3 regions of the Pseudomonas sp. F220 genome follow, and region 2 is predicted to be linked to each of the others. Evidence: predicted binding sites of a transcription regulator. Region 2 holds the regulator's gene; each other region holds the start of a gene.
What was found. The regulator sigma-54, encoded in region 2, starts transcription at its own class of promoters, with help from an activator protein. The targets are predictions, from matches to a motif close to ANTGGCATNNANNTTGCTNT.
Positions count from the first base shown of each region.

Region 1: ACZYSM_RS16730 (flagellar hook-length control protein FliK) is a predicted target of sigma-54. The motif match lies at 2,736-2,755, and genes of this name have one in related genera.
Region 3: flgB (flagellar basal body rod protein FlgB) is a predicted target of sigma-54. The motif match lies at 1,329-1,348, and genes of this name have one in related genera.

Region 1 is NZ_JBVASJ010000018.1:16,259-20,509, reverse strand. It holds gene fliM (flagellar motor switch protein FliM) at 1-587, opposite strand, end outside; gene fliL (flagellar basal body-associated protein FliL) at 597-1,094, opposite strand; gene ACZYSM_RS16730 (flagellar hook-length control protein FliK) at 1,339-2,688, opposite strand; gene ACZYSM_RS16725 (Hpt domain-containing protein) at 2,798-3,142, opposite strand; gene ACZYSM_RS16720 (ATP-binding SpoIIE family protein phosphatase) at 3,173-4,251, opposite strand, start outside.
Region 2 is NZ_JBVASJ010000002.1:153,299-157,549, forward strand. It holds gene lptA (lipopolysaccharide transport periplasmic protein LptA) at 1-471, shown strand, start outside; gene lptB (LPS export ABC transporter ATP-binding protein) at 471-1,196, shown strand; gene ACZYSM_RS02580 (RNA polymerase factor sigma-54) at 1,467-2,960, shown strand; gene hpf (ribosome hibernation-promoting factor, HPF/YfiA family) at 3,080-3,388, shown strand; gene ptsN (PTS IIA-like nitrogen regulatory protein PtsN) at 3,401-3,865, shown strand; gene rapZ (RNase adapter RapZ) at 3,868-4,251, shown strand, end outside.
Region 3 is NZ_JBVASJ010000047.1:13,733-17,983, forward strand. It holds gene ACZYSM_RS26240 (chemotaxis protein CheV) at 1-243, shown strand, start outside; gene cheR (protein-glutamate O-methyltransferase CheR) at 289-1,116, shown strand; gene flgB (flagellar basal body rod protein FlgB) at 1,391-1,798, shown strand; gene flgC (flagellar basal body rod protein FlgC) at 1,802-2,245, shown strand; gene flgD (flagellar hook assembly protein FlgD) at 2,261-2,989, shown strand; gene flgE (flagellar hook protein FlgE) at 3,020-4,251, shown strand, end outside.

The sequences.
Region 1 (4,251 bases), on a different contig from region 2:
GCCTCGCTCGGTCCGACGATGTTGGCCATGGCCGGGTTCACTTCCGAGTTGATGTACTCGAAGTTCACTTCCATGATCGCCTGCCAGGCTTCCTTCAAATCGATGAAGGCCTGCTCCAGCACCATGCGCACCACGCGCAACTCGGTCGGAGTGAACTCACGACCTTCGATCTTCGCGTGACGACCGTCGCCACCGAAAAAGTTATCCACCAGTTTGAACACCAGTTTGGCGTCGAGGATGAACAACGCGGTGCCGCGCAACGGTTTGATTTTGACCAGGTTGAGACTGGTCGGCACATACAGCGAGTGCACGTATTCGCCGAACTTCATGACCTGCACACCACCGACGGCAACGTCCGCCGAACGACGCAGCATGTTGAACATGCTGATCCGGGTGTAGCGGGCGAAACGTTCGTTGATCATTTCCAGGGTCGGCATGCGTCCGCGGACGATGCGATCCTGGCTGGTCAGGTCATAGCTTTTGACGCTTCCGGGTTCGGCAGCGTTGTCGGTCTGTACCAGACCGTCGTCGACACCATGCAACAGCGCATCGATCTCATCCTGTGACAGCAGGTCCTGCACGGCCATGTCGTGTTCCTACTGCAGTACGAAGTTAGTAAAGAGCAACTGCTCGACCACCACTTTGCCAACTTCTTTCTGCGCCACTTCCTGCACGCTGGCAGTCGCCTTCTGGCGCAGTATTTCCTGGCCGATCGGGGTCGCCAAGGCATCGAAGCTTTGCCCGGAGAAGAGCATGACCAGGTTATTGCGGATCACCGGCATGTGGACTTTCAGCGCATCCAGATCGGCCTGGTTACGCGCAAGCATCGTAATGCTCACCTGCATGTAACGCTGACGACCGTTCTGGTTGAAGTTGGCCACGAAGGCTGGAGCCATCGGTTCATAGATCGCTGCAGATTTTACGTTGCTGACCACATCCGAAGTCGGTTCAGGCTTGCTCTTGGCACTGTGCATGACGTACCAGGTCGCCCCAATGGACACGCCGATTACCAGCAGCAACGCCAGAACAATCAGGAGAATAAGCTTGAGTTTGCCTTTCCCGGCGGGGTCTTTCACTGCTTCGCTCTTCGCCATGCCAATAATCCGTCACTATTCGGGTTTTCACAGTCGCACGGCAAGGCAAGAGCAAGTGTTATGCCAGAGTTGTCGGGAGTAGGACGGATCGGGGGGTGCAGGGATGAATCAAAAGATCCCAGTCTGCTGCAGCTCCAGGGAGAGACCGCGCGCACCCGGGATATCCAGGCGTACGCTAATCCGTAGGAGCTGCCGCAGGTTCGGGCCGCGTTCGGACGATCTTTTCACAGGCGACGCAGATTAATCAGGCGTAATAGTCCACCGCACTGGACCCCACGACACTGGTAGTGCTGGCAGCGACGTCAGCCACACTCATCGGCAGCTCATCGTCGCTCGAATCCAGCCGATCGCCATTACCGCCACTGCGGTTCTGCCCTTGCCGGGCCTGCTCCTGGCCCTGCCAGCCACGGGACTGATCGGACACGTTGACGTCGACCTGTCCCAGTCCCTGCTGGGTAAACATGTCGCGCAGGCGGTGCATCTGCCCTTCCAGCGCTTCACGCACAACGGCATGACCACTGATAAAGGTCACTTGAGCCTGCTGATCCGCGGCCATGTTCACGCGAATATCCAGTCGTCCCAATTCAGCCGGCTGCAGCTGAATATCGGCAGACTTGAGATTGGCGCTGGACAGGTACATGACCCGGTTGACCACCTCTTCGGTCCAGCCACTCTGATGCATGGCCAACGGCTGATTCACCGGCAGCGCATTGGCGGTCTTTGGCGTTGCAGCCTGAGTCAGCGCCGCCAGACGGTTGGCGAAGTCATCGACACGAGTATCACTGGAGGCATTTTTCAGGTCTTTGAGACCCTCATCAATCAAGCCGCTGAAAGCCTTGTCACTGCCCTGGCCGGTACTGTCTTTACTCGCCTGCTGATCAACCATGGTCACCAGACCGTTGGCAAAGTTTTGTGCCGGAGTCAGCTCAGCCTGAGCCGGTGCAGCTTTGGACTGAGGCTGACTGGAAGCCGAAACATGGCCACTTTGCTCAAGGGCCAGACGCACTGCGGGCAGCGCATCGAGCGGGTCGGCGTGAGGGTCAAACGGGGGATCTGCCACCACCACTTTGGCAGCTGCCGCTGCGGCAAGCGGAGCTTCAACCTGCGGCTGCACTTGCGTAACCGCAGGCGGCGTTTCGGCCGCAGGTGGCGGAACAACCGGCTGCACGACCGGCAGCACTGCTTGCATCAACGCGGGGTCCAGCGTTGGGTCGGGCATTGGGTCGAGCGCAACACTGCCAGCCACCGGGGTGTCGGTCGCGGGCACATCCTCACTGGCGAGCTTATCGGGCGAATCGGCACTTCCATCGGCAGGCAAGGATTTGCCGCTATCGGCCACTGCCGGTTCCGGGGCGGCAGCCTTATCACTGACCGCGTCCTTCTTGCCCGCATTATCCGTGACCTTGGCACGCACTGGCTTGGCAGCCCCCTCACCTGTCACGACGGGTTTGTTCTGCGACTCTTTGGCATAGACCTGAGCAAAGCTTGAAGCCTTATCCCCAGGCCCGGCAGCAACTGACGGGGTATTGGCAGTGGCAGCCTGAGTCTTGGCCTTCGACGCGGCCTGAAGAAGCATGTTCGGGGTAAGGGGCATAAAACGGTCTCCGCTGCACTAGGATCGTAGGTACAGTTGGAGAACATAAAGCAAAGGTCGAGCCAGATTGCTTCGCCGAAGCTAAAAACCGCCAGGCGGCGGTTTTTTTTCAACAATGGAAACGCTCGCGCTCCTCTTTGTACAGAGAACGGACAATAGCGAACTCGCCGTCAATCTCAGCCACCCGTTTTTCGATACCGGCAGGCGACAGCTCTTTGGCCCGCTGCTCAAGTTGATGGCACAGCTCGGCGAGACGGACAGCGCCCATATTGCTGCTACTGCCCTTGAAGCTATGGGCCGTAGATATGAGCTGGTCTGCATCATCAGCTGCATGCAACTGCCTCAAACGCTCTTCCGAATCAGAGAGGAAGGTATCCAGCAGCAGCGGATACTCATCCTCCATAACTTCCTGCAATGCGCTCAACACATCGTGGTCCAGATGAATCTCAGCCACTTGTTCGCTCCCTGATCAAGAATTCGCGGATTATGCCAGAGCCTCCCAGGAAAACTCCACGCGGGCACTCCGTCCATCGTCGGACCAACTCACGCTTTGGCTCAACTGGCGAATCAGGCTCACCCCACGCCCCGACAATTTATCGATATCGACGGGCCTGGCCATTACTCGCTGTACATCAAAGCCTGCACCACTGTCCTCGATCCGAACCACCAGGCATCCACCCTCGCCTCGCGGCTCCACCTGCAGGTGCACCCGCACGTAGCCGTCTTCAAGTTCACTCAGGCGCGCGTTGCGCTGCTGATAGTACTGCGCAAAACCTCGGGCATCGCGCTTGAGGCTTGAATCAAGACCCAGCACGCCGTGTTCCAGAGCATTGGAATAAAGCTCGGCCATCACACTGTAGAGCGCTCCGCTTTGCGCCCGCAGACCATGCACCTCAAGCAACAACTGCAGCAAATATGGCAGGGGGTTGTAACGCTTGAGCGTGGCCGCGCGAAACTCGAAACTCACCGACCAATCCAGAGGACTGGACTGCCCACTGTCGGAGTAAACCATCACCGGAGGATTCAGCTGTGCCGCCTCCAGCAAACTCACCTCGACCATGCTGACATCATCGCGGGCCTCACCGCGAAAATCCTTCAGCGCTTGCTCGATCTCCTCAAACAGCCGGGCTGGATGGTGATTGGCAGCAAATACCCGCTCTAATCGCTCAACGCCAAACAGTTGCTCATTGGCATCACAGGTATCGATCACCCCATCTGACAACAGGAAAACCCTATCCCCGAGCGCCATAGGAAAGACTTCGGTCCGGTCATTGAAGGCGTGCGCGCTCAGTACACCCAACGGCAAATGCCGCGACACCAGCGGCGTACGTTCGCCCGTCGCGATGCAATGTAGATAACCATCCGGCATCCCGCCATTCCAGACCTCCACCGCCCGACGCTGAAAACTCAGGCAAAGCAGGGTTGCGCAGCAAAACATATCAACCGGCAGGATGCGCTTGAGCTTGGCGTTCATTTCGCGCAGGGTTTCCGGCAGGCCATAGCCCTTGGCCGTCATGCCATAGAACACTTCCGCCAACGGCATGGCACCGACCGCAGCGGGCA
Region 2 (4,251 bases):
CCGACTGATAGCCAGCAACCCATCCGCATTCAGGCCGACGACGCTCAACTGGATGACAAGCAAGGCATTGCCACTTACAAAGGCGACGTCATCATCACCCAAGGCTCGATGAAGATCACCGGCAATACCGTGACCATCACTCGCACCCACGCAGGCGAAATCGACGTGGTGACCTCGGTGGGCAACCTGGCGTATTTCGAACAACTGCAGAAGGTCGGTGATCCGAAGCCGGTTCAGGCCTATGGCGTGACCATTCAGTACCATGCCGCGCAAAACCGCATCGTACTGATTGACCGCGCCAAAGTGATCAACGACGGCAATACCACCGAAGGCGAGAAAATCATCTACGACACCGTCAAGCAGGTCGCCAACGCCGGTCGCGCCAACGGTAACACCGTCACCGCGCCACGTCCGCGGATCGACATGGTGATCCAGCCGAAAAAGAAAACTGACGAGCAGAAGGCCCAGTAATGGCAACTCTGAAAGCTCAGCATCTGGCCAAGAGCTACAAGAGCCGTCAGGTCGTGCGTGACGTCAGCCTGTCCATCGACAGCGGTCAGATCGTCGGCTTGCTCGGTCCTAACGGCGCCGGCAAGACCACCTGTTTCTACATGATCGTCGGACTGGTCCAGGCCGATCAGGGCCGTGTACTGATCGACGATCTGGACGTCAGCCACCAGCCGATGCACGGTCGTGCACGGGCCGGTATCGGCTATCTGCCGCAGGAAGCGTCGATCTTCCGCAAACTGTCGGTCGCCGATAACATCATGGCCATTCTTGAGACTCGCAAGGAACTCGACAAGACCGAGCGTCGCAAGGAGTTGGAAAGCCTGCTGCAGGAGTTCCACATCAACCATATCCGCGAGAACCTCGGCATGAGCCTCTCCGGCGGCGAACGTCGTCGCGTGGAAATCGCCCGAGCCCTGGCTACCGCACCGAAGTTCATCCTGCTCGATGAGCCTTTTGCCGGTGTGGACCCGATCTCGGTGGGTGACATCAAGCAGATCATCTATCACCTGAAGGCCAAGGGTATCGGCGTGCTGATCACAGACCACAACGTCCGTGACACCCTGGATATCTGCGAGACCGCCTACATCGTCAACGACGGCCAACTGATCGCCGAAGGTGACTCCGCCACTATCCTGGCCAACGAACTGGTCAAGGAAGTGTACCTGGGTCATGAGTTCCGCCTGTAAGTGCTGAGGTGTTTGGCTAGCTGCCAGAGCGGCTGCATCAATAAAACCCTATAAATTTTATTGTTACCGCGCTTTAGGCAAACACGCGCCCTCAGGTGTTCAGCCAATAGTCAGAGCGCCAGCAGCAATAAGATCCTGTAAATTTTTATTGTTACCGCGCTCTAGGCAAACACTTCAGTTTCAGGCATATAATTTGCTTATGTTTGGCGCTTAGGCGCCCTGTAGTGGATGGCGCATGTGCGCCGGCGAATAAGGTGTTAAGCCCCTGCCATGAAACCATCGCTAGTCTTGAGAATGGGCCAGCAGCTGACGATGACACCGCAGCTGCAACAGGCCATCCGCCTGCTCCAATTGTCGACCCTGGACCTGCAACAGGAAATCCAGGAGGCACTGGAGTCCAATCCGATGCTCGAACGCCAGGAAGAAGGCGACGACTTCGATAACGCCGACCCTCTGGCCGACAACGTCGAGCAGAAACCCAATACCGATGTTCAGGAACCCTCCTACCAGGAAACGGCCCCGACGGTGGATAACCTCGAGGAAGGCGACTGGAACGAGCGCATCCCCAACGAGCTGCCCGTCGACACGGCTTGGGAAGATGTTTACCAGACTAGCGCCAGCAGCCTGCCGAGCAACGATGACGACGAGTGGGACTTCACCACCCGCACATCGGCTAGTGAAAGCCTGCAGAGTCATTTGCTCTGGCAACTGAACCTGGCACCGATGTCCGACACCGATCGCCTGATTGCCGTGACCCTGATCGATTGCATCAACAATCAGGGCTACCTGGACGAGACCCTCGAGGAAATCCTCGAAGCCTTCGACCCGGAACTGGACGTCGAACTGGACGAGATTGAAGCCGTCCTGCATCGCATCCAGCAATTCGAGCCGGCCGGTATCGGTGCGCGCAATCTGAGCGAATGCCTGTTGCTGCAACTGCGTCAGCTGCCAGCCAAAACACCTTGGCTGACCGAGGCCAAACGACTGGTCACCGACTTCATCGACCTGCTTGGCAGCCGTGATTACAGCCAGCTGATGCGCCGCATGAAACTCAAGGAAGACGAGCTTCGGCAGATCATCGAGCTGGTGCAAAGCCTCAACCCGCGCCCAGGCTCGCAAATCGAGTCCAGCGAAGCCGAATACGTCGTACCTGACGTGATCGTGCGCAAGGACAACGAGCGCTGGCTGGTGGAGTTGAATCAGGAATCTGTGCCGCGCCTGCGGGTCAATCCGCAGTACGCCGGTTTCGTGCGTCGTGCCGACACCAGCGCCGACAACACCTTCATGCGCAACCAGTTGCAGGAAGCGCGCTGGTTCATCAAAAGCCTGCAAAGCCGCAACGAAACCCTGATGAAAGTCGCTACCCAGATCGTCGAGCATCAACGGGGCTTCCTCGAGTACGGCGATGAGGCGATGAAACCGCTTGTGCTGCATGACATCGCCGAAGCGGTCGGCATGCACGAATCGACGATTTCCCGGGTCACCACCCAGAAATTCATGCATACCCCACGCGGCATCTACGAACTGAAGTACTTTTTCTCCAGCCACGTAAGCACCTCTGAAGGCGGTGAATGCTCGTCCACAGCGATCCGCGCGATCATCAAAAAACTGGTTGCCGCGGAAAATCAGAAAAAGCCGTTGAGTGACAGCAAGATCGCTGGTTTACTGGAGGCACAAGGCATTCAGGTAGCCCGCCGCACCGTCGCCAAGTACCGCGAATCCCTTGGGATCGCGCCTTCGAGCGAACGCAAGCGGTTGATGTAACGGGCCACGCCACAGCGTTCCAGGTTGTGTTTGAAAACTCACAGGCAGTTTTCGGGCACAGCCTAGTGGCAGGCAAACCAGCCTGCCGCCTTATGCACTGGCAACGAAGGAGAAGCTGTATGCAAGTCAACATCAGTGGACACCAACTGGAAGTGACCGAACCTTTACGCGCCTACATCGGCGAAAAACTCGAACGACTGGAAAGGCATTTCGACAAGATCACCAACGTGCAGGTCACGATGAACGTCGAGAAGCTGCTGCAGAAAATCGAAGCCACGCTGCATATCCCCGGCGGAGAAGTAGTCGCCAACGCTGAGCATTCAGACATGTATGCCGCGATCGACCTGCTGACCGACAAGCTGGATCGCCAACTCAAAAAGCATAAGGAAAAGACCCAAAGTGTCCTCCAGGGCGCAACAGGTCGTTAACACTCCCAACCCATGATTCGACTTGAAAACATCCTGACCCCCGGCCGTTCTTTGGTGAACGTGCCGGGCGGCAGTAAAAAGCGCGCCCTCGAGCAAATTGCCAACCTGATCAGCCGCGAAGTGCCGGATCTGGAGATGCAAGATGTCTTCGAGAGTCTGATTGCCCGTGAAAAACTTGGCTCCACCGGTTTTGGCAACGGCATCGCCATCCCCCACTGCCGCCTCAAGGGCTGCACGTCTCCAGTCAGTGCGCTACTGCACCTGGACGCCCCCATAGATTTTGACGCCATCGATGGTGCGCCGGTTGACCTGCTGTTCGTTCTGCTGGTCCCGGAAGCCGCTACCGATGCGCACCTGGAACTGCTCCGGCAGATTGCCAGCATGCTTGACCGCAAGGAAGTGCGCGAAAAGCTTCGCAGCGCCGCAACCAATGAAGCCCTGTATCAGGTTGTCCTGGTCGAGCAGAACGGTCACTAATCATGCGTTTGATCATCGTCAGCGGCCGTTCCGGCTCAGGTAAAAGCACCGCCCTCGATGTACTGGAGGACAACGGCTACTACTGCATTGACAACCTGCCGGCCGGCCTGCTTCCGGAGCTGGCCGAGCGCGCGTTGATTCACACTGAACTGGCGCAACCGCTAGTCGCGGTGTCTATTGACGCCCGTAACTTGCCCAGCCATTTGTCGCGTTTTCCCGAACTTCTGGAAGAGGTACGCAGCCGGCACATCCAATGCGACGTGCTGTATCTGGACGCCGACGAAGAAACCCTGCTCAAGCGCTTCTCCGAGACCCGTCGGCGCCATCCCCTGAGCAACGCCAATCGATCGCTCGCCGAAGCCATTGACGATGAAACCAACCTGCTT
Region 3 (4,251 bases), on a different contig from region 2:
GAGTTCTTGATGATGATTTCCGACATCGAGATGCCCGAAATGGACGGGTACACGCTCACGGCTGAAATCCGCAACGACCCACGCATGCAAAAGCTACATATCATCCTGCATACTTCGTTATCCGGTGTATTCAATCAGGCGATGGTGAAGAAGGTCGGTGCCGATGACTTCCTTGCCAAATTTCGCCCTGATGACCTGGCATCCCGGGTAGTCGACCGGATCAAAGCAGCAGACAACAGCTAGGGGCGTTTGCTCCTGGCGGTCAACACGATTTAAGAGGCGGTACCATTGTCTACGGGTAATTTGGATTTCGAACAGTTCCGGGTCTTCCTGGAAAAAGCCTGTGGCATTTTGCTCGGTGAAAACAAGCAGTATCTGGTGTCGAGCCGTCTCAACAAACTGATGGAACAGCAGGGCATCAAATCCTTGGGTGAGCTGGTTCAGCGTATTCAGACCCAGCCGCGCAGTGGTTTGCGCGAGATGGTGGTGGACGCCATGACCACCAACGAAACCCTCTGGTTTCGTGACACTTATCCGTTTGAAGTCTTGAAGAACAAAGTCCTGCCCGAGTCGATCAAGGCCAGCCCTGGTCAGCGCTTGCGCATTTGGTCGGCGGCGTGCTCATCGGGGCAGGAACCTTACTCGTTGTCCATGTCGATCGATGAGTTCGAGCGGACTAACCTGGGTCAGCTGAAAATGGGTGTGCAGATCGTTGCCACCGATTTGTCCGGTACCATGCTGAACAACTGCAAGACCGGCGAATACGACAGCCTGGCCATTGGCCGCGGCCTCTCTGCGGAGCGGCTGCAACGCTATTTTGATCCGAAAGGGCCGGGGCGTTGGGCAATCAAGGCGCCGATCAAGAGTCGGGTTGAGTTCCGTTCGTTCAACCTGCTGGACAGCTATGCCAGTCTTGGCAAGTTCGACATCGTGTTCTGCCGCAACGTGCTGATCTACTTCTCCGCTGAGGTGAAGAAGGACATCCTGCTACGGATTCACAGCACATTGAAACCGGGCGGCTATCTGTTCCTGGGTGCTTCCGAGGCGCTGAATGGCTTGCCAGATCACTACCAGATGGTCCAATGCAGTCCTGGGATTATTTACCAGGCGAAGTGATTTGCCAGCGGCATAAAAAAAACGGGAGTCCTCAGGGGGGGGCTCCCGTTTTTTTTGCCTGTCGATACCCAGCAAACACTACATGCCAATGTGGGGTAATCATTGCCCGTGCAAACGGCAGAAAAGCGGCAGGCGGCGGAAATCAGTTGCCGCTTTTCTGGCATTGCCGCCTTGCCGATGCCTGCAAAGCCCCGGATTACGGCCTTTGGTGAATTGGCACGACGCTTGCTAAGTTCATCGTACGAAAAATCTGGTCACCCAAAGGTTTCCCGACATGAGCATCAGCTTCGATAAAGCGCTCGGTATCCATGAACAAGCGCTGGGCTTCCGCGCTCAGCGTGCCGAAGTTCTGGCCAACAACATTGCCAACGCCGACACCCCGAACTACAAGGCTCGGGATCTGGATTTCTCTGCCGTGCTGGCCGCGCAGAATGAAAAGACCAAGAGCGGCACTTTCGCTTTGAACATGACCAATAACCGTCATATCGAAGCCGAAGGTTTGGGTAATGGCGACGAGACGCTGATGTATCGCACGCCGATGCAACCGTCGATTGACCAAAACACCGTGGATGCACAACTGGAACAGTCGAACTACGCGCAAAACGCGGTCAACTTCCAGGCCAGCTTCACGCTGCTCAACAGCAAATTCAAAGGGCTGGTGTCAGCCCTGCGCGGGGAGTAACCCATGTCTCTTGCCAGTGTTTTCAATATTGCCGGTAGCGGCATGAGTGCTCAAACCACTCGTTTGAACACCGTCGCCAGTAACATCGCCAACGCCGAGACCGTCTCTTCGAGCATCGACCAGACCTACCGCGCTCGCCATCCAGTGTTCGCCACCATGTTCCAGGGTGGTCAGAGCGGCGGCAGCGATTCGTTATTCCAGAACCAGGATGCCGCCGGCCAAGGTGTGCAGGTGCTGGGTGTGGTCGAGGACCAGAGCAACCTCGAAGCGCGTTACGAACCAAACCATCCGTCTGCTGACGCCAAGGGTTATGTCTACTACCCGAACGTCAACGTGGTAGAGGAAATGGCTGACATGATTTCTGCCAGTCGTTCATTCCAGACCAACGCAGAAATGATGAACACCGCCAAAACCATGATGCAGAAGGTCCTGACCCTCGGTCAGTGATAAGGGGTTATTCAAATGGCGAGTGTTAACGACACCACCAGCGGCCTGAGTCTCAATGACATCTTAGCCAACTCTTCGAAAAAGACCGCTACCACCAGCAGTGATGGCTTGGCGGCGGCAACCAGCAGCGCGACGGGCAGTCAATCGTTAGGTAAAGATTCTTTCCTGAAGTTGCTGGTTACCCAGCTGAAAAATCAGGATCCGCTTCAGCCGCAGGACAACGGTGCGTTCGTGGCTCAGCTGGCGCAGTTCAGTAGTCTGGAAGGTATTACCACGCTGAACACTTCGGTTAATGCCATCTCTGGCACCTTCAAATCGTCGCAGGCCTTGCAGGCTTCTTCGCTGGTGGGTCGCTCGGTGGTGGTACAAACCGGATCGGCCTATGTCGATACGACCAAGAGCATGACCGGCTCAGCGGTGATCCCTACTTCGGTTGCTGGCGCTACCGTGACCATCACTGATAAAGACGGCAATGCGGTAAAAAACATCGATCTGGGTAGTCAGGCCGCAGGCAATGCCACCTTCGTTTGGGATGGCACCAACACGGCGGGCGCGAAGGTTGATCCGGGTACTTATACCTTCAAGGCAAGCGCCTCCATCGATAATAAGGCGACAGACCTGATTACCTATCTGCCGGCGACAGTCAACAGTGTGACCTTGGGTCAAGCCGGCGGCGAGATGATGCTCAACCTCGCAAGCATGGGCACCATCGCGCTGTCCAAAGTACAAACTATTGGTCTATAGAGCCGACTAACGCGGCACAAGGAGTGGAATATGTCTTTCAATATCGGCCTTAGCGGTCTCTATGCAGCCAATAAACAACTGGACGTTACCGGCAACAACATCGCCAACGTCGCGACAGCCGGCTTCAAATCGTCCCGTGCAGAATTCGCCGATATTTACTCGGCAACCAAATTGGGCACTGGGAGCAAGACCGTGGGTAACGGCGTAAGCCTTGCCAACGTTTCTCAGCAGTTCAGCCAGGGTGATGTGAACAACACCGGCAATTTGCTTGATATGGGGATTCAGGGCTCCGGTTTCTTTGTTCTGAATGATAGCGGTTCGCTGAGCTATACCCGCGCCGGTACCTTCAAGGTCGACAAGGATGGCTTCATCACCAATAGCGCCGGTACTGCTCGCCTGCAAGGTTACGGCGTGGACGCCAACGGCAAGATCATCAATGGCGTGTTGACCGACCTGCGCATCGACCAGTCGAACCTGGCGCCGAAGTCTACCGGGGCTGTCACGTCGAGCATTAACCTCAGCTCGACGTCTCCGGTTATTGACCAGGCCGTTGTTGGGAACGCATTTGACCCGACGAAAGTCGAGACGTACACCAAGTCGTTCAGCACCCCGATCTTCGACAGTCAGGGTAACCAGCACACGATGGATCAGTATATGGTCAAGACAGGTGCCAATAGCTGGGACGCCTACACCTTGGTTGACGGCCGTAACCCGGACGGTTCCGTGTTTAGCGCGGCTACCCAAGCACCCGTTGCGATGACTTTCGGTGCGGATGGCAAGCTGGTTGCCGTTAATCCGCCTGTCGCGCCAGCCGTGAGTCCGTTCACGGTAGTCGGCAACACGATCACCATGGGGCCTGGGGCATGGACTCCGGGCACTGTTACCAATGGCGTGTGGGCTGCTAACGGTGCAGGTGGTAACGCGACCGGTGTCGGGATCGACATGACCAAAACTACTCAGTTCAACGCCGACACCGCTCGTTCGCTGCCGACTCAGGACGGCTACGCCACTGGCCAGATCACCAACCTGACCATTGATGGTACTGGCACGATGTTCGCGAACTTCAGCAACAGCAAGGACCGGGCTATCGGCCAGATTTCCTTGGCCAGCTTTACCAACGAGCAGGGTCTGCAGCCATCCGGTGGCACCAGTTGGAAACAAACCTACTCGTCGGGCTTTGCAGCTTACGACACAGCTCAAACCGGTACCTTGGGTTCGGTGGTTTCCAACTCCCTGGAAGACTCCAACGTCAACCTGACCAA